DNA from 4 places in the Thiolapillus sp. genome. Region 4 is predicted to be linked to each of the others. Evidence: predicted binding sites of a transcription regulator. Region 4 holds the regulator's gene; each other region holds the start of a gene.

Region 1 (4,520 bases), on a different contig from region 4:
CTGCATCTTCGAATGATCTGGACCCAGCCATGCAACGCAAAGCCGTAGCCCTCGTATCCGGCGGACTGGATTCTCTGCTGGCCGTGCGCGTCATGCAGGAACAGGGCATCCATGTGGAAGGCATCAATTTCTTCACCGGCTTCTGCGTGGAGGGACATACCCACGCCATCCGCAAGAAGGACCAGAAAAAACCCAAGCGTAACAACGCCCTGTGGTCTGCCGAACAACTCGGCATCAAGCTGCACATCATCGACATCGTGGAAGAATACAAGGACATCGTGTTCAACCCGAAATACGGTTATGGCGCCAATCTCAATCCCTGTCTGGACTGCAAGATCTTCATGGTGAAGAAGGCGAAGGAGTGGATGGAAGCCCATGATTTCGACTTCATCATCACCGGCGAGGTGGTGGGCCAGCGCCCGAAATCCCAGCGCAAGGACACCATGCCCGTGGTGCAGAAGGATTCCGGCATCGAAGACCGCCTGCTGCGCCCCCTGTGCGCGAAGAACCTGCCCCCCACCCTGCCCGAGCGCGAAGGCTGGGTGAACAGGGAAAAGCTGTACGACTTTTCCGGACGCAGCCGCAAGCCACAAATGGCCCTGGCGAAAGAATTCGGCTTCGAGGACTACGCCCAGCCCGCCGGCGGCTGCTGCTTCCTTACAGATGAGCAGTATTCCGTCAAGCTCCAGGATCTGTGGAAATCACGGGGCAGCAAGCAATACGAAATGGACGACATCATGCTCCTCAAGGTGGGCCGTCATATCCGCCCCGAACCCGGCTACAAGCTCATCATTTCCCGGGAGGAAGGCGAAGGCAAGTTCCTGCAGGGCTACCGCAACCAGTATCCCAGCCTCAAAACCACCAGCCATCCCGGCCCCCTGTGCCTCATCGACGGGGATTTTGCCGACGAGCAGATCGAAGAAGCCGCGCGTATCGTGGCCCGTTACAGCCAGGGCAAGAATGATCCGGAAGTCGAACTGGAATACCGCGACACGGAAGGCAACACCCGCCAGGTGAAGGTAGCGCCTCTGCCCCCCCATGAACTGAACAGGGAATGGGTGGTATGAACCGGGTACAGCTGGACTGCCGGCGCCTGCTCTGCCCCATGCCCGTCATCCGCGTACAGGACCACATCGCTGGCCTGCAACCCGGCGACGAAGTGGAAGCTATCTGCACCGATCCCGGCGTGATGCAGGATATTCCCGCCTGGTGCCGCATCATCGGGCATCTCGTGCTGGAACAGAAAGTAGAAGACGACGAATACATCCTGTTGATACGGGTCCAGGAAGAACGCTCATGACAGACATACCCCAGATCGGCTCACAGGAGCACCGCGACCTGCGCCGCTCTGAATCCGGCCGGGTTGCCGTGGTGGGCGCCGTGGTCAATGTCATCCTCAGCGTGGTCAAAGTGGTGGTGGGTGTCATCGGCAATTCCCAGGCGCTCATCGTGGATGGCATCCACTCCCTGTCCGATCTCATGACAGACATTCTGGTGCTGGTGGCCTCCCGCCATGCGTCCCACGGCCCGGATGAGAATCATCCTTACGGCCATGGCAGATTCGAGACCGCCGCGACTCTCGCCCTGGGCGCCTTTCTGGTGCTGGTGGCCGGCGGTATCATGTGGGATTCGGTGGAGCGCCTGATGCGGGGTGGCGATGCACAGTCCCCCGAGGCCATCGCGCTGTACGCCGCCCTGTTTTCCATCCTGGCCAACGAGGCCCTGTACTGGTACACCATCGTCGTGGCCCGCCGCATCAACTCGGAACTGCTGCGCGCCAATGCCTGGCATCACCGCTCGGATGCTGTTTCCTCCATTGTCGTACTCATCGGCGTGGGCGGCGCCATGCTGGGCCACGGCTGGCTGGATCTTGCCGCGGCACTCATTGTCGGGGCCATGGTGGCGAAGATCGGCTGGGATCTGGGCTGGAGCGCCATGCGCGAACTGGTGGATGAATCCCTGGAAGAGGACAAGGTCGACGAAATCCGCACCATCATCAGAAACATTCCCGGCGTGCGCTCCCTGCACATGCTGCGCACACGCCGCCAGGGCCACGAAGCCATGGCCGATGTGCATGTCCAGGTTGCACCCTGGATCTCGGTTTCAGAAGGCCATATGATCAGCATTGCCGTAGAAGAACAGATCAAGGATAATATCGAGGAGATCGCCGACGTTACCGTCCATATCGACCCGGAAGACGACGAGACCGCCCCCACCTGCAAAGGCCTTCCCCTGCGGGAACAGGCCCTGGAAACCCTGCAGGAAGCCTGGGGCGAGCTGGAATGCCTGGGACGCCAGAAACGCATCCTGCTCCACTATCTGGGAGGAAAGATCGACCTGGATATCTTCTTTCCCCTGCAGTGTTACGAAGGCGCCAGGCAGGCCAAAGAACTCCAGGAGCAAATGAACCGTCTGCTGAAAAACCATCCCGAGTTTGGCGAAGTCCGGTTGTATTTCGGCTGACGCACGCACAAGGCAGGTGCAGAAAACCCATGTTGCGCACGTTTTTGGTGCACCCCTCGCCGCAGCAGTGCAATCGGCTGCAAGGCTGTTGGCGACAAATTCCTTATATAGACCGATCAAGCTTTTTCCCTTGACCTGCCTGCCCCATGGGTGGCATGGTTCATGCACTAAAAATCAGGACTTTTGGATGACCATCACCCCAGACCCAGCGTCGGGGCATGGTTGTTTGTATTTTTTTATAACCAACACGGGAGGGACTCATGTCCGCAAAAGACGTCCTCAAGATGATCAAAGACAACGACGTGAAATTCGTCGATTTACGCTTTACCGATACCCGCGGCAAGGAACAGCATGTTTCCCTGCCCGTCAGCCAGATCGATGAAGACATGTTCACCGAAGGCAAGATGTTCGACGGCTCGTCCATCGCCGGCTGGAAAGGTATCAATGAATCGGACATGATCCTCATGCCGGACGCGGACACGGCGGTCATCGACCCCTTCGCCGATGAAACCATGGTCAACATCCGCTGTGACATCCTCGAGCCCTCCACAATGGAAGGTTACGAGCGTGATCCCCGCTCTGTCGCCAAGCGTGCGGAAGCCTATCTGAAATCCACCGGCATCGCTGACACTGCCTATTTCGGCCCCGAGCCCGAGTTCTTCATCCTCGACGACGTGCGCTGGGGCTCTGATATGTCCGGCTCTTTCTACAAGATCGATTCCGAAGAAGCCGAGTGGAACTCCGAGCGTGTTTATGAAGACGGCAACATCGGTCACCGTCCCGGTCTGAAAGGCGGCTACTTCCCCGTACCTCCTGTCGATTCCCTGCACGACCTGCGTGCCGCCATGTGCCTGGCACTGGAAGATATGGGTGTACCCGTAGAGGTGCATCACCACGAAGTGGCTACCGCCGGCCAGTGCGAAATCGGCACCATGTTCGATACCCTGGTGAAGCGCGCCGACCAGAACCAGATCATGAAGTACGTCATCCAGAACGTGGGCCACGCCTACGGCAAGACCGTTACCTTCATGCCCAAGCCTCTGGTAGGTGACAACGGCTCCGGCATGCACGTACACCAGTCCCTGGCCAAAGACGGCGAAAACATCTTCGCCGGCGACCAGTACGGCGGCCTGTCTGAAACTGCTCTGTACTACATCGGCGGCATCATCAAGCACGCCCGTGCCCTGAACGCCTTCACCAACGCCTCCACCAACAGCTACAAGCGCCTGGTACCCGGCTTCGAAGCACCGGTAATGCTGGCCTACTCTGCCCGCAACCGCTCCGCTTCCATCCGGATTCCCTGGGTACCCAGCCCCAAGGGTCGCCGCATCGAAGTACGCTTCCCTGATCCCACCGCCAACTCCTACCTGGCGTTTGCTGCCATGATGATGGCGGGCCTGGACGGCATCCAGAACAAGATCCATCCTGGCGACGCCATGGACAAGGATCTGTATGACCTGCCAGCAGAAGAAGCAGCAGCCATCCCCACGGTCTGCCACAGCCTGGATCAGGCGCTGGAGTCACTGGACGTGGATCGCGCATTCCTTACCGCTGGCGGCGTATTCACCGATGATCTCATCGATGCCTACATCGACCTGAAAATGGAAGAAGTCACGCGCCTGCGCATGACCACCCACCCGGTGGAATTCGACATGTACTACAGCCTGTAAGCTGTTGCTGTCATGCTGAGAAAAACGCTCCTTCGGGAGCGTTTTTTATTGGCGGGGAGAGAATGGATGATACTTTTGACGGATGCAGCCCAAGCCTGGGGCACCGGGGCATTTGAAAGCGTTCTGAAAGAAGAGCTGAAAAGCCTGGGACTCAATGGACTGCCCCTGCAACAGGGCCTGTCTTCCAGCAGCGTTGCCCTGGACGACAGGCTTCAGGTTGTGCTGCTGAGCGTCGGGGATGATGCCGGGCAGATTCTCGTCAGGGCCGGTCTGTTCTACACCGGCATCATCGCCGGTTGCAGTTGCGCCGACGATCCCGGCCCCGTTGAAGAGCAGAACGAATACTGCGAGATCTCGGTAACAATCGGGAAACACTCAGGAAAGGCA
Region 2 (4,520 bases), on a different contig from region 4:
AACAGCAAATCTTCCTCGGTGTGTGGCAGCAGCGACAGATTGATGATATGCGGTTCGGCGCCTGGGTGGTACTCTGCCAGCTTGTCACTGACTTCGGTTAGCAGGGGGCGCGCGTTATACACCGACTCGGGTATGCTCAGACTGTCCATATCAATATTGTCGGCGGCATCGGCGAAGGTCAGTTCGCTGACCAGGCCGGGAATGTCGGCGACTTCGATGGTATCGCGAATGACACGCTGTTGTTCATCGACGTACTGTTCGACGTACTGTGCGCGCCAGACACCAGCAAGCAGGGACTCCTGAATCATGGCGTTGAGATTGCCATTACACTGCATACTGACTTCGCCCTCACCCAGTAGTTGGTTGAAAAAACTACGGTTGATGTCATCAAGCCCATCCAGAACAAGCACCCGGGCTTTATCGCCAACACGGTACTGACGCAGCATATCGAGTAACCCGTGTGACATGGCGATAGCGGTTTCCTGACCGTCGATTTCCTCTGGTTCTGGTACGATGGGCGCCTCGAAAGTGGACATGTTTGATGGCATCTGCATGAAGGTCATTTCCTCCCCATCGGGGTTCCCGGGTTGTGAGCCCGGACCGACAACGGCAGGGGTGGTCATAATCGGGGTTTCGATTTTCTTCATGGTTTAACCCCCGCACGCTGAGGTTGATTGCGAAACCGGAATGCCGATCCCTGGCGCCAGTCGGGGTTCGGATGTGACGATCTGGTTGATTTTCACGATATAGTCCATCCAGTCCTGCACCCGGCTGATATGCCCGAGGTATTGACCCCGACGCAGAAAGACCAGGGTAGGCCATTCGTTGAAACCGTACCTGCCCTGTAGCGGACGCTGTGCGCTCTGGTCGATGACGGCTGCGCTAAAACGCTCGCCGTATTCCTTGGCCAGCTCCGGCAGAATCATGGCGACATCGTTGCTTTCGGGAAAACGCGCCGGGTTTTCGGTAAAGAACAGCACACATTCCTCCTGTGCGCTGACGAAATCGTCGTGGTTGTCCTCGGTCAGCACCGGGTAGCCGTATTGTTTGATCATGTTTTCGATCAGCGCCATAGCGGCGGGTGATGTGGGCGGTGTTATAGACATGGTATTCGTATTCCTCATGGTTCTGGTTCAGATCTCGCCGGACAGACTCTTTGCTGCCATCTTGGTTGTGGTTTGATGGCTGTCACCTGTTGCGCCAGCCTCTGTTTGCAGTCTGGCTTCACGTTCAGCTTCCAGCGCCAGCAGGGAGTCTGGTTTAGGGGGTTCACGGTCGATCAGATCGGCAAACAGTGCTTCAATACTGGTATTGTCGAGCGCGCCGCTGGACACAGAGTCGCCGTTTTCCATGACCATGTTCACCGCCCTAATAGCACTACTGATCTTTGCCGCATCCTCGGGGCTAAGCACCTCGCGGGCGCTGTTCAGAAAGACCAGCACCCAGGATCCGACTGGCTGTTCACCGATCAGCAGGGTGTCAACCTCGCGACGCATGCCCATGCCTTCACAAACAGCATGGCCGAAGCCGACCTCTTTGATCTGCATGGGGATGCCAATGCACATTACTTGCTGCCCTGAACAGTGCTGTCTGCAGGCGCGATGTTCAGCTCTGGTTCCGGGTATTTGCCGCGGTGGTCGACATCGCAGCTGAGCGTAGCTTCACCTTGCAGTGGATGGGGCCTGTACTCGACATGAAAACCGGGTGACTTGAGAATGCGATCGTCGCCTATACGACAGGCAGCTTCCGGCGGCGGTCTGCCAGCTTCGTAGGTTTGCATGCTGACTTCATAACCAGCCAGTGTTTGTTCGGGCGGCAGGGGTTCTTCCCTGCGATGGGCATGGACATCAAACTGTTGCAGCCACTGCAATGCTGCTTCTATTGCAGGTTTGATCTGCTGTCGGGTTTTGTCACGCAGGCTGCCGCCGAAATCTTCCAACTGTACTGGCTGGACACCGACTAATAGCAGGTGATCAGGATATTTTCCAAGCATTTCAGCCATGGCCAGCACTTCCTGGAAGCCAGTCTGGTGCAGGCTCATTTTCTTTGCGCCCATGAATTTGGGTACTGCGTCACCCTCGATTAATTTGATTGAGCCCGGTGGTAGGCCGTAGTCGATTGCGTCGAAAACAACAAGAATGTTGCATTGCTGCACATGGTGCACCAGGTAAATGCCCTGGGTGCCACCATCCATCAGTGTGACATTGTCAGGGAACCAGTAGTCTTGGTTCAGTTGTTCGACGGCGCGCACGCCGAATCCTTCATCCGCCCAGAGGATATTTCCTATGCCGAGTATAAGTGTTTGATTTTTCATAAGGCGAGTCGCTTCGGCGATAAACTGTTAACTTATATTACATATTTATTTAATAATGTAAACAAAATATTCGACATTTTGGGGGTTGAACTATTTCCAGTTGTAAAGCAGGTAACCACTTTAGCTCGCAATGTGATATCCGGTTGTACCGATGTTATTGCTAGATAGGCGGGGTTTATATTGTATGTCTCTGTTTTCAATAAAAATTGCAAAGGTGGCATTAAATATGCTTAAGCATCATGCAATCGATACCGGTTACCACCCAGGGGAGAAAAACCATGACTGAAACTTTTTATGACGTGATGCGCCGCCAGGGCATTACCCGTCGTAGCTTTCTCAAGTTCTGCAGCCTGACCGCAGCTGCTATGGGCTTGAGTCCAGCTTATGCAGCCAAAATCGCCGAGGCCATGGAGACCAAGCCGCGTATTCCTGTGCTGTGGCTGCACGGCCTGGAGTGCACCTGTTGTTCAGAGTCATTTATCCGTTCAGCGCATCCATTGGCCAAGGACGTAATTTTGTCCATGATCTCCCTTGATTATGATGACACGATTATGGCGGCTGCTGGTCATCAGGCTGAGGCGATTGTCGAAGAGACTATCGAAAAATACGATGGCAACTTTATTCTTGCCTGTGAGGGTAACCCCGGTCTGGATGAAGGCAAGACCGGCGGCATGTCCTGCATCATTGCCGGCAAGCCGTACACTGAGCAGTTGCGTCATGCCGCCAAACACGCCAAGGCGATAATTTCATGGGGCTCCTGTGCTTCCTGGGGCTGTGTACAGGCGGCTGCACCCAACCCGACTGGCGCTACCCCGATTCACAAGGTGCCGGGCATCGGAAATGCGCCGATTATCAAGGTGCCTGGTTGCCCGCCGATTGCCGAGGTAATGACCGCAGTGATTACCTACATTCTTACCTTCGAGCGCTTGCCATCCCTGGACCGACAGGGTCGCCCGAAGATGTTTTACAGCCAGCGCATCCATGACAAGTGCTACCGCCGGCCGCACTTTGACGCAGGTCAGTTCGTTGAAAAATGGGATGATGATGGCGCGCGCAAGGGCTACTGTCTGTACAAGATGGGCTGCAAGGGGCCGACCACCTATAACGCCTGTTCCACCATACGCTGGAACGGTGGCCTGTCCTTCCCGATCCAGGCTGGCCATCCCTGCATTGGTTGTTCCGAAGACGGTTTCTGGGACAAGGGCGGCTTTTATAACCGCCTCAGTGGTATTCATCAGTTCGGCGTTGAATCCAATGCGGATGATGTCGGCATGACCGCAGCCGGTATCGTTGGCGGTGCTGTTGCCGTGCATGCAGCGGTTTCCGCAATTAAAAGAACACAACAGAAAGGGGATCAGGAATAATGAGCGTTATACAAACACCCAACGGTTACACACTGGATAATTCCGGGCAGCGCGTAGTTGTCGATCCGGTGACGCGCATTGAAGGTCACATGCGCGCCGAAGTCAATATCAATTCCGACAATATCATTACCAATGCGGTTTCCAGCGGCACCATCTGGCGTGGTCTGGAAGTCATTCTCAAGGGGCGCGACCCACGTGATGCGTGGGCCTTTGTACAGCGTATTTGTGGCGTCTGCACGGGCACTCACGCACTGACATCAGTACGTTCCGTGGAAGATGCGTTGGGTATCAATATTCCCGAGAACGCCAACAGCATACGGAATATCATGCAGCTGTCTCTGCAGATACATGATCACTTGGTGCATTTCTATCACCTGCACGCACTTGACTGGGTCAATCCTGTTAATGCGCTTAAGGCTGATCCCAAGGCGACGTCGGCATTGCAACAGCAAGTGTCGCCACACCATCCGAATTCATCTCCCGGTTATTTTCGTGATGTTCAGAACCGATTGAAAAAATTCGTTGAATCCGGCCAGTTGGGTCCGTTCAAGAATGGCTACTGGACCAATCCTGCCTATCTGCTACCGCCGGAAGCCGACTTGATGGCGGTGACGCATTATCTGGAAGCACTGGATTTCCAGAAAGAAATCATGAAAACCCGCACCATCTTCGGTGGCAAGGACACGCACCCGAACTGGACAGTCGGCGGTGTACCCTGTCCGATAAACATGGATGATACTGGCGCCGTTGGAGCGCTCAACATGGCGTCGCTGAATCAGGTGCACCAGATTATCAAGGACACCAAGACCTTCGTTGACAACGTTTATATACCGGATATCCTC
Region 3 (4,520 bases), on a different contig from region 4:
AGTAGTTGGAAAGGCCGTGGCCCTGTGCGTGGAGCGTGGCATCGATCTTGCGGACCTGAGCCTGAACGAGCTGCGGGCGTTCAATGAGGCCATTACCGAGGATGTTTTCGAATATCTCACCCTGGAAGGCTCCGTGGCCGCCCGCAATCACACCGGCGGCACGGCACCGGAACAGGTGCGCAAGGCCATTGCCCGGGCCAAGGGCGCCCTGGCATGAGCAACAGCGTCCGGGTCAGCGTGACGTTTTCCTATCGCGGCAAACTGCTGCAGCCCGAAATCCGACTCGACCTGGACGAAGCATTGCAGCAGAACCTGGAACCGGAAAATATCTATGCCCTCCTCGCTACCCGCAACGGCATCGACTACTATTCCTACGAATACGAAATGCTTCAGGCCGAACCTTTGGTGTTCGGCCAGGCCCAAGGACTGGCCACTGGCTTCGTATCCGAGGGTCAGCTGGATTGGGCCGGGCTGGCAGCAGCCTGGAAGGAACGGCAACTGCTGGATGAACTCACCCATATCGCCAGAGAACATCTGGGCATCCGGGAACTCCAAGACCTCCCCGGACTCCAGGAAACCTTGTTGGCCGCATACGGGGCTGGAAAATCAGATACTGCATCCTGAGCCACGATACGGTTGTAGGTCGGGCTTCACCCGACAAGGGCTCGCCCCGCGGGGAAGTCGGGCTGAAGCCCGACCTACAAACTCCCGTACATAACCTGCAGGGGTGGAGGAAATGCTGTAAATGCCGGGAGCATTTCCAGTGTCCTGCGCCCGCGACATACGACCGCCATGGACGGCGGAAGTGCTGGCAATGCAGGAGCAGTTTTCGGTCCGTACATCCTGTACATGCGCCGCTCCGGCCATCCCTGGCCTCTCGCGGCATACACTCCATCCCTGGAGATAAAAAAGGCGCCCGAAGGCGCCTTTGCTTAGACAGTGTTGTTGTACCTCTATCAGATGCCGGAGCCCTGAGCGCCTGTGAACTCGGGATAGGCTTCCATCCCGCACTCAGCCAGGTCAACACCTTCGTACTCTTCTTCTTCGGATACGCGCAGACCCATAACGACCTTGATGATCATCCATACGACCAGGCTGGTAACGAATACCCATCCAAAGATAGTGCCGGCACCGATGAGCTGACCGGAGAAGCTGGAGTCACCATTGGTGACGGGCACCAGCATCAGCCCCAGGAAGCCACACACACCGTGAACGGAGATGGCGCCAACAGGATCGTCGATACGCATCTTGTCGAGACCCAGGATAGCAAACACAACCAGTGCGCCACCGGCAGCACCGAACAGGGTGGCCTGAAGCACGGTAGGCGTGGAAGGCTCGGCGGTAATGACCACCAGACCGGCCAGGGCGCCGTTCAGTGCCATGGTCAGGTCAGCCTTGCCGAACAGAATGCGGGCAACGATCAGTGCAACTACCACACCACCGGCTGCAGCCGCGTTGGTGTTTACGAAGACCATAGCCACGGAGTTGGCGCTGGCGATATCACCCAGTTTCAGCACGGAACCGCCGTTGAAGCCGAACCAGCCGAACCACAGGATGAAGGTACCCAGGGTCGCCAGTGGCAGGTTGGCACCGGGGATGGGACGAATCTCACCGTTGGGGCCGTACTTGCCTTTACGGGCGCCGAGGAGCAGAACACCAGCCAGGGCAGCAGCAGCGCCGGCCATGTGTACGATGCCGGAACCGGCAAAATCAGAGAAGCCCAGGTCGCCAAGGGTATACAAACCGAATACGGAGGAGCTACCCCAGGTCCAGGAACCTTCCATAGGATAGATGAAGCCAGTCATTACAACGGCGAAGATCAGGAAGGCCCACAGCTTCATGCGCTCGGCAACGGCGCCGGAAACAATGGACATGGCGGTCGCCACGAACACCACCTGGAAGAAGAAGTCGGAAGCAGTGGAGTAAACTGAACCACCGCCAAAGCCATCTTCACGTCCAGCCATGCTCTTGAGCGCATCGACAACCAGAGTCTCACCACCGGCGAGGCCACTCAGCAGGTACTCACCGCCGTACATAATCGCGTAACCGGACACCATATACATGATGCAGGAAACGGCGAACAGGGCAATGTTCTTGGTGAGGATCTCAACCGTGTTCTTGGAACGGACCAGGCCCGCTTCCAGCATGGAGAAGCCAGCGGCCATCCACATGACCAAGGCACCCATTACCAGGAAGTAAAAGGTGTCCATGGCATACTGAAGTTCAAAAATATTGTTTTCCATCAGAGCACTCCCCCTTACAGTGCTTCCGTGCCGGTCTCGCCGGTACGGATACGAATGGTTTGTTCGACTTCGCTGACGAAGATCTTGCCGTCACCGATCTTGCCTGTACGCGCCGCGTTGGTGATAGCCTCGATGACCGCATCCACCTGATCCGCGCTCACGGCAGCTTCCAGCTTGATCTTGGGCAGGAAGTCCACAACATATTCTGCGCCACGATAAAGTTCGGTATGGCCCTTCTGACGGCCAAAACCCTTCACTTCTGTAACGGTGATGCCCGCTACGCCGATCTCGGACAGTGCTTCACGCACGTCGTCCAGCTTGAACGGCTTGATAATTGCTGTTACCAGTTTCATCTCGTTACCCCTGAATTAAAAAGTTTTGCCCCAGGAAACCAGGAATTTCACATCATCGCTGCCAGACTCTTCATCAGCCTTGGAAACCGTCATGGTGAAATCACCCCAGTCGCCGGCACTCTTGGTGACATCCAGCTGGATATGCCCGTAATCCGGGTCGCCGTAGACATCGTCCCATTTGCTCTTGCTGGTATCGAAATCGTAGTAGCCGTAAGTGCCACCAACGCTCCAGGTCTCAGCCACGTCGAAGCTGGCAGAGATGTGGTAATAGATATCTCCATTGGAGAAAGGACCGTCGCTGTCAGCCTGGCCGTTGACAGTGTAGGCGATGCCGGCTTCCAGGAACTTCCAGGAACCGGTGGCGCTGATCTCGGTAAAATCGGAATCATCAAAACTGGAAGTCGGGTAGTAGTAGTAGATCAGTCCCAGGTCGTAGCCAAAGTCGCCGATCTCATTGGCGAAGCCACCGTAGAAGTCAACCTCGGCACCGGAACCATTGCCCCAGTCGATGTTGGAAGCCCAGGTACCCAGGTAGAAGCCACTGTCGTGGGCCCAGTCGATGCCACCGGAAATGGCAGCAGCATCACCTGTCTGGCTGACACCACGCCACAGGTAGTTGGAAGTAGCGCCGATATTGGCAGTCAGCTCGGCTTGTGCCATGGAAGTTGCACCCAGCAGAATGGCTCCGCAGGCGATGGCGAGTTTTTTGTTCATCATTGCAAATACTCCTGATTGTTTCGTCGGAATTGAAAGTGTTTGGCCTAGCATGAAGCACATACCATGCCAGCATTGATAATTTCTTTTATTACATGAAGTTACAGAAGACGGGTCATTTCCTCAGGCAGTACTCACCAAACAGCCGCACCAATTTGGCGCAACTGCTGAACAGCCCGCCCAGCTTGGTGCATGCCTTGCACTGCATTTACAGGCTGGACAAACGCTTCGGCTGTGGTTTAGGCTGAACACCCGTCTCCATACCGGACAGCAGAAGTCATGATTGACCCCAAGATCCTCGACGACATTTCCAGCAGAGTCAGCAACAGTCTGCCCCAGGGATTGCAGGCTCTTCAGAGCGATCTGCAGCACAACCTGCGAACCGGACTGGAGTCCGCACTGAGCAAACTCAACCTGGTCACGCGGGAAGAGTTCGATGTGCAACAGGCCGTGCTCATGCGTACCCGGACGAAAGTCGAAGCACTGGAAAAACAGGTCGCGGAACTGGAGAAAATACTGGAGAATCGATGAATGTACCCCCTCTCCCCTGGGGGAGACGACTGCACGGATGCAGGAGGTAGAGCAACGCATGGAGCAGTTACCGAGGGTCAGGGTGGCCTTTCACCCCCTCCCCAACCCTCCCCTGCAAGCGAGGGAGGGGTATTTGAGAGTTCATCCAAACTAACTGACCAAGGAAGGTTATGTCACTCGCAACCACCTACTGCCGCGCCAGCGTCGGCATTGAAGCTCCTCTCGTTACCGTAGAAGTGCACCTCGCCAACGGCCTGCCTGCCTTTGCCATCGTGGGCCTGCCGGAAAAGGCGGTGCAGGAAAGCCGCGACCGGGTGCGCAGCGCCCTGATCAACTCGGGCTACGAATTCCCGGCGAGGCGCATCACCGTCAACCTCGCTCCGGCGGATCTTCCCAAGGAAGGCGGCTGCTTCGACCTGCCCATCGCCATCGGCATCCTTGCCGCTTCCGGGCAGATTCCTGCCGAAGCACTGGAGAGCTGTGAATTCACCGGCGAACTGAACCTGTCCGGCGATGTGCGCCCCGTCACCGGCATACTGCCCGCCACGCTGGCCGCGCGGGAAAGCAGTCATCGCCTGTTTATCCCACGAGCCAATCTGGAAGAAGCCAGCCTGGCGGAAGGTATCGATCTGCATCCGGTGGAACATCTTCTGCAGTTGAGCAATCATCTGTGTGGACG
Region 4 (4,520 bases):
TCGTGCGCGGGCTGGAACTGCATCTGTTCGACACACAAGGCCGGCTGTCCCATATCCTCGAGGCCAACCGCCTGGCCCATTTCAAGGCTTCCGGTATCACCCGGCTGCAGCAGCCCGGCTACATCCTCTACGAAGACAAGCAGCCCGCCTGGAAGATCCGTGCCGAAAAGAGCGATCTCTCCCGTGACCAGTCCCTGCTGCAGCTGCTGGGAAAAACCGAAATCAACTGGCAGGGTGATGACCTGCGCCCTCCCATGCACCTGATCACCTCGGACCTGATTGTTCGCCCGCAAACCGAATATGCCGAGACAGCCGCCCCCGTGACTGTCACCAGCGGGGAAAACTGGATAGAATCCACGGGTATGCAGGCCTGGCTCAAAGCACCGGGCAAAATCCGCTTTCTGGCTCAGACGAGGGCCCACTATGTCGCTCAGTAAATGCTGCACGCTTTCATTCCTGATACTGACCCTGCTGGTAACCGCACCCGTTGCGCTGGCTTTACCGTCCGACAAGGACGCGCCGGTGGAAATCGAGGCAGACAGTGCCGATATCGACCAGAAGACTGCAACAACCACCTATCGCGGCAAAGTGAAGATCAGGCAGGGATCCATGCAACTGCAGGCTGACAAAGTGGTGATCACTTTCAGGAACAGGAAACCCGGCAAGCTCACCGCTACCGGCAAACCGGCTTCCTTCAAACAGCGGCCGGAAAAGAACAAGCCCTGGGTCACCGGCCAGGGCAGGCGCATCGTGTATGACATCAACAGCGAAGAACTGACCCTGACTGGCGATGCCGTACTCACCCAGAACAATGACAGCTTCCGCAGCGACCGCATCGTCTATGACCGCGTCAAGGCGCGCCTCAAGGCCGGCGCGGCGGCAAAAGGCTCGGAGCGGGTCAAGGTCATCATTCATCCAGCGGGAGATGCTGAATAAGCCATGAGCTTTCTCAGCGCCGAAGGGCTGGTCAAGAAATACCAGGGCAAGGCCGTGGTGGACGGCGTCAGCCTGCATGTGGATGAAGGCGAGGTCGTCGGGCTGCTCGGACCCAACGGCGCGGGCAAGACCACCTGTTTCTACATGATCATGGGCCTGATTCCCGTGGATGCCGGCAGCATCGGCCTGGGAGGAAGGGATCTGACCTCCAGTCCCATGCATGTGCGCGCCCGACACGGCCTGGGCTATCTCGCCCAGGAACCGTCCATTTTGCGCCGCCTGAACGTCGAGGAAAACATTCTCGCCGTGCTGGAAATCGGCCTCAAAAAGATGCAGAAAAGGGAACGTCAGGAACGCTGCGACGAACTGCTGGCCGAATTCGGCATTTCCCACCTGCGCCGCAATCTGGCGATCAGCCTCTCCGGCGGCGAGCGCCGGCGCCTGGAAATCGCCCGCTGCCTGGCTACCAGCCCCAGCATCATCCTGCTGGATGAGCCTTTTGCCGGCGTGGACCCCATTTCAGTAGCTGACATACAGCAAATCGTTGAAAACCTGGCAAAAACAGGCATCGCCATATTGATAACGGACCACAATGTGCGCGAAACCCTGGGCATCTGCCAGCGCGCCTACATCGTATCCGAAGGCGCTGTACTGGCACAGGGCACACCGGAGGAAATACTTTCCCATGACGAAGTCCGCAGCACCTATCTGGGCGAAAACTTCCGCCTCTGACACAGGCAACGCCCTCTTGCGCTCCAAATACCCCTGGATAAACAAGGCAATATCGTGAATATTTCCCAAAATGAGGCGTTTAACAGAGGAATATCGGCTAAACCTGACCTGTATCAAGCATTGTCATTTCGGTAAACGGGCCAGCTTGCGCTAAACTATGGATAAACGAGAAAACAAAGGACTCCTCAACCACTAATGAAAGCTTCCATTCAGCTCCGCCTGGGTCAGAACCTCACCATGACCCCGCAGCTGCAGCAGGCGATAAAGCTGCTGCAACTTTCGACACTGGAGCTCAAACAGGAGATTCAGGAGGCGCTGGAGTCCAACCTCATGCTGGAGGTGGAAGAGGAGCGAAGCGAAGAACCCGCCGCCTCTGATGAAAAGCTGCCCGAAACAGCGGCAGAAACAGGCTCCGAAGAACTGGAAGTCCAGAGCAGCACAGAGACCATCCCGGAAGAACTCCCGGTGGACGCCAACTGGGAAGACCAGTACGACATCCCCGTCACCCGCAGCCAGAACAGCGGCAGCGAAGAACAGACCGATTACCTCGCCCGGGAAAGCCACACCGAAACACTGCAGGACTACCTGCACTGGCAGCTCAACCTCACCCCCTTCAGCGAGGAAGACCGCGCCATCGCCACAGCCATTATCGACGGTATTTCCCCGGACGGTTATCTGCATGCGCCGCTGGAGGAGATCATCGCCGATATGGAGGATGAGGAAGTGGGCATGGAAGAGGTGCTCACGGTGCTGCACCGCATCCAGCATTTCGATCCCCCCGGCGTTGCCGCACGCGATCCCCAGGAGTGCCTGCTGCTGCAGCTGGAACAGCTCCCTGCCGACGACCCCATCAAGCGCAAGGCGGAAAAGCTGTTGCGCGACCATTTCGACCTGCTCACCAGCGGCAACGAGCCCCGTATCCGCAAGCTGCTGCGGCCGAACGCCGAGCAGGTGCAGGCCGTGTTCGGTCTGATCCGCTCCCTCAATCCGCACCCGGGATCCAGCATTTCCCCGGCCAACACCCGCTACGTGGAACCGGATGTTTTCGTCGAAAAGAAGAACGGCCGCTGGCTGGTTTCCCTGAATCCCCAGGCCATGCCCCGGCTGCGGGTCAATCCTGAATATGCCGCTCTGGTGAAACGTGCCGACAACAGCACCGACAACACCACACTGAAAGACCACCTGCAGGAAGCCCGCTGGTTTCTCAAGAGCCTGCAGGGACGCAACCAGACCCTGCTGAAGGTCGCCACCCGCATCGTGGAAGTGCAGCAGGCATTCTTCGACCAGGGTGAAGAAGCGATGAAACCCCTCATCCTCAAGGATGTCGCCGAAGCGGTGGAAATGCACGAGTCCACCATCTCACGCATCACAACAGGCAAATACATGCACACGCCCAAAGGCGTGCTGGAATTCAAATACTTCTTTTCCAGCCATGTCAGCACCGACAGTGGAGATCAGGCCTCTGCAACCGCCATCCGTGCCTGCATCCGCAAGATCATTCTCGCAGAAAACCCCAAGAAACCCTTGTCTGACAACAAGATCGCCACCATGTTGTCAGAAGACGGTTTCAAGGTCGCGCGACGCACCGTCGCCAAGTACAGAGAAGCAATGGCAATCCCGCCATCCAATGAACGTAAACGTCTCGTTTAATTAAGGAGAACATTATGCAACTGAGCGTAACCGGTCATCATGTAGAACTCACCGACGCCCTGCGCAGTTATGCAGAAGAGAAAATCAAGCGCATCGAACGCCATTTTGATCATGTCACCAACGTACACGTTATCCTGAGTGTGGAAAAACACATGCAAAAGGCAGAAGCCACCGTGCATGTCAGCGGTGCCGACGTATTCGCCGAGGCCAGTGAAGAGGATATGTATGCGGCCATCGACGGCTTGGTGGACAAACTTGACCGGCAGATTCTCAAACACAAGGAAAAAATCCAGAAACGGGCTCGCGGCAACGGCGCAAAAGTCGTCATGGCCGAAATGCCGGAATAATCCGGAGATTGCAGCAACTACAGGCTGCAGCCCTTCAACAGGCCGGAACCTCCCGAACAACCGTTAGGGAGGTTCCCACAACTCATCAGACATCATGTTACCTGAAGATTTACTGCAGCTGGATCAGATCAGCCTGTCCAACAATGCCGCAAGCAAGAAACGGGCGCTGGAAGTGATCGCTGAGCTACTGGCAGCGGGCACCAACGCGCCACCGGCAGAGGCCATCTACGAAAAGCTGCTGGACCGTGAACGCCTGGGCAGCACCGGCATGAACCACGGTATCGCCCTGCCCCATGCCCGCATCAAGGGCATACACAAACCTACCGGAGCCTTTCTGCAACTGAACGAAGGCATCGACTTCGATTCCATGGACGGCAAACCCGTGGATCTGGTTTTCGGTCTGCTGGTGCCGGAACAGGCGACAGAAGCCCACCTGGAACTGCTGGCCGAGCTTGCCAAGTTGTTCAACAAGCCCGAGCTCTGCGCCCAGGTCAGGCAGGCCACGAACGCCGAACAGGTGTTGCGCCTGCTCAATCCACCGCCACTGCCTGATGCAGCATCAGATCACAGTTAAGGATCTGCTCGATGCCCTGCAGGTGCGCCTGCGCCTGCGCCTGCTGGCAGGCAAGAAAGGGCTGGGAAACATTATTTTCGACGCCGATCTGGAAAAATCGGACCCCATCATCGCCGGCCCACTGAACTACATTCATCCCAGTCCGGTGCAGATCATCGGCCCCAAGGAAAAAAAATATCTCACCGGCCTGAACACCGAAGACCAGAAAGCCGCGCTGCAGAGACTGTTCGCCGCCGAGCCCGCCGCCATCATCCTGAGCAACCGGCTGAAATCTCTCAAGA

What was found. Region 4 encodes sigma-54, which starts transcription at its own class of promoters, with help from an activator protein. Its sites were predicted from a motif close to TGGCANGNTNCNTGCTT; they were not measured.
Region 1: glnA (glutamate--ammonia ligase) is a predicted target of sigma-54. The motif match lies at 2,615-2,631, and genes of this name have one in related genera.
Region 2: ACOCD2_RS01750 (hydrogenase small subunit) is a predicted target of sigma-54. The motif match lies at 2,530-2,546, and genes of this name have one in related genera.
Region 3: ACOCD2_RS08985 (TorF family putative porin) is a predicted target of sigma-54. The motif match lies at 3,366-3,382, and genes of this name have one in related genera.

Annotation. Positions count from the first base shown of each region.
Region 1 covers NZ_JBHNMF010000239.1:268-4,787, reverse strand. The annotation lists partial or broken gene ACOCD2_RS12205 (hypothetical protein) at 1-16, shown strand, start outside; gene ACOCD2_RS12200 (tRNA (5-methylaminomethyl-2-thiouridylate)-methyltransferase) at 30-1,067, shown strand; gene ACOCD2_RS12195 (sulfurtransferase TusA family protein) at 1,064-1,300, shown strand; gene ACOCD2_RS12190 (cation diffusion facilitator family transporter) at 1,297-2,463, shown strand; gene glnA (glutamate--ammonia ligase) at 2,724-4,133, shown strand; gene ACOCD2_RS12180 (hypothetical protein) at 4,200-4,520, shown strand, end outside.
Region 2 covers NZ_JBHNMF010000013.1:1,860-6,379, reverse strand. The annotation lists gene ACOCD2_RS01770 (hydrogenase expression/formation protein) at 1-647, opposite strand, end outside; gene ACOCD2_RS01765 (hydrogenase) at 651-1,106, opposite strand; gene ACOCD2_RS01760 (HypC/HybG/HupF family hydrogenase formation chaperone) at 1,134-1,565, opposite strand; gene ACOCD2_RS01755 (HyaD/HybD family hydrogenase maturation endopeptidase) at 1,565-2,314, opposite strand; gene ACOCD2_RS01750 (hydrogenase small subunit) at 2,593-3,678, shown strand; gene ACOCD2_RS01745 (nickel-dependent hydrogenase large subunit) at 3,678-4,520, shown strand, end outside.
Region 3 covers NZ_JBHNMF010000136.1:499-5,018, reverse strand. The annotation lists gene argH (argininosuccinate lyase) at 1-217, shown strand, start outside; gene ACOCD2_RS09005 (hypothetical protein) at 214-624, shown strand; gene ACOCD2_RS09000 (hypothetical protein) at 793-936, shown strand; gene ACOCD2_RS08995 (ammonium transporter) at 957-2,243, opposite strand; gene glnK (P-II family nitrogen regulator) at 2,258-2,596, opposite strand; gene ACOCD2_RS08985 (TorF family putative porin) at 2,612-3,313, opposite strand; gene ACOCD2_RS08980 (accessory factor UbiK family protein) at 3,590-3,841, shown strand; gene ACOCD2_RS08975 (YifB family Mg chelatase-like AAA ATPase) at 4,012-4,520, shown strand, end outside.
Region 4 covers NZ_JBHNMF010000073.1:4,057-8,576, reverse strand. The annotation lists gene lptC (LPS export ABC transporter periplasmic protein LptC) at 1-437, shown strand, start outside; gene lptA (lipopolysaccharide transport periplasmic protein LptA) at 424-936, shown strand; gene lptB (LPS export ABC transporter ATP-binding protein) at 940-1,668, shown strand; gene ACOCD2_RS06190 (RNA polymerase factor sigma-54) at 1,864-3,318, shown strand; gene hpf (ribosome hibernation-promoting factor, HPF/YfiA family) at 3,333-3,665, shown strand; gene ACOCD2_RS06180 (PTS sugar transporter subunit IIA) at 3,760-4,239, shown strand; gene hprK (HPr(Ser) kinase/phosphatase) at 4,217-4,520, shown strand, end outside.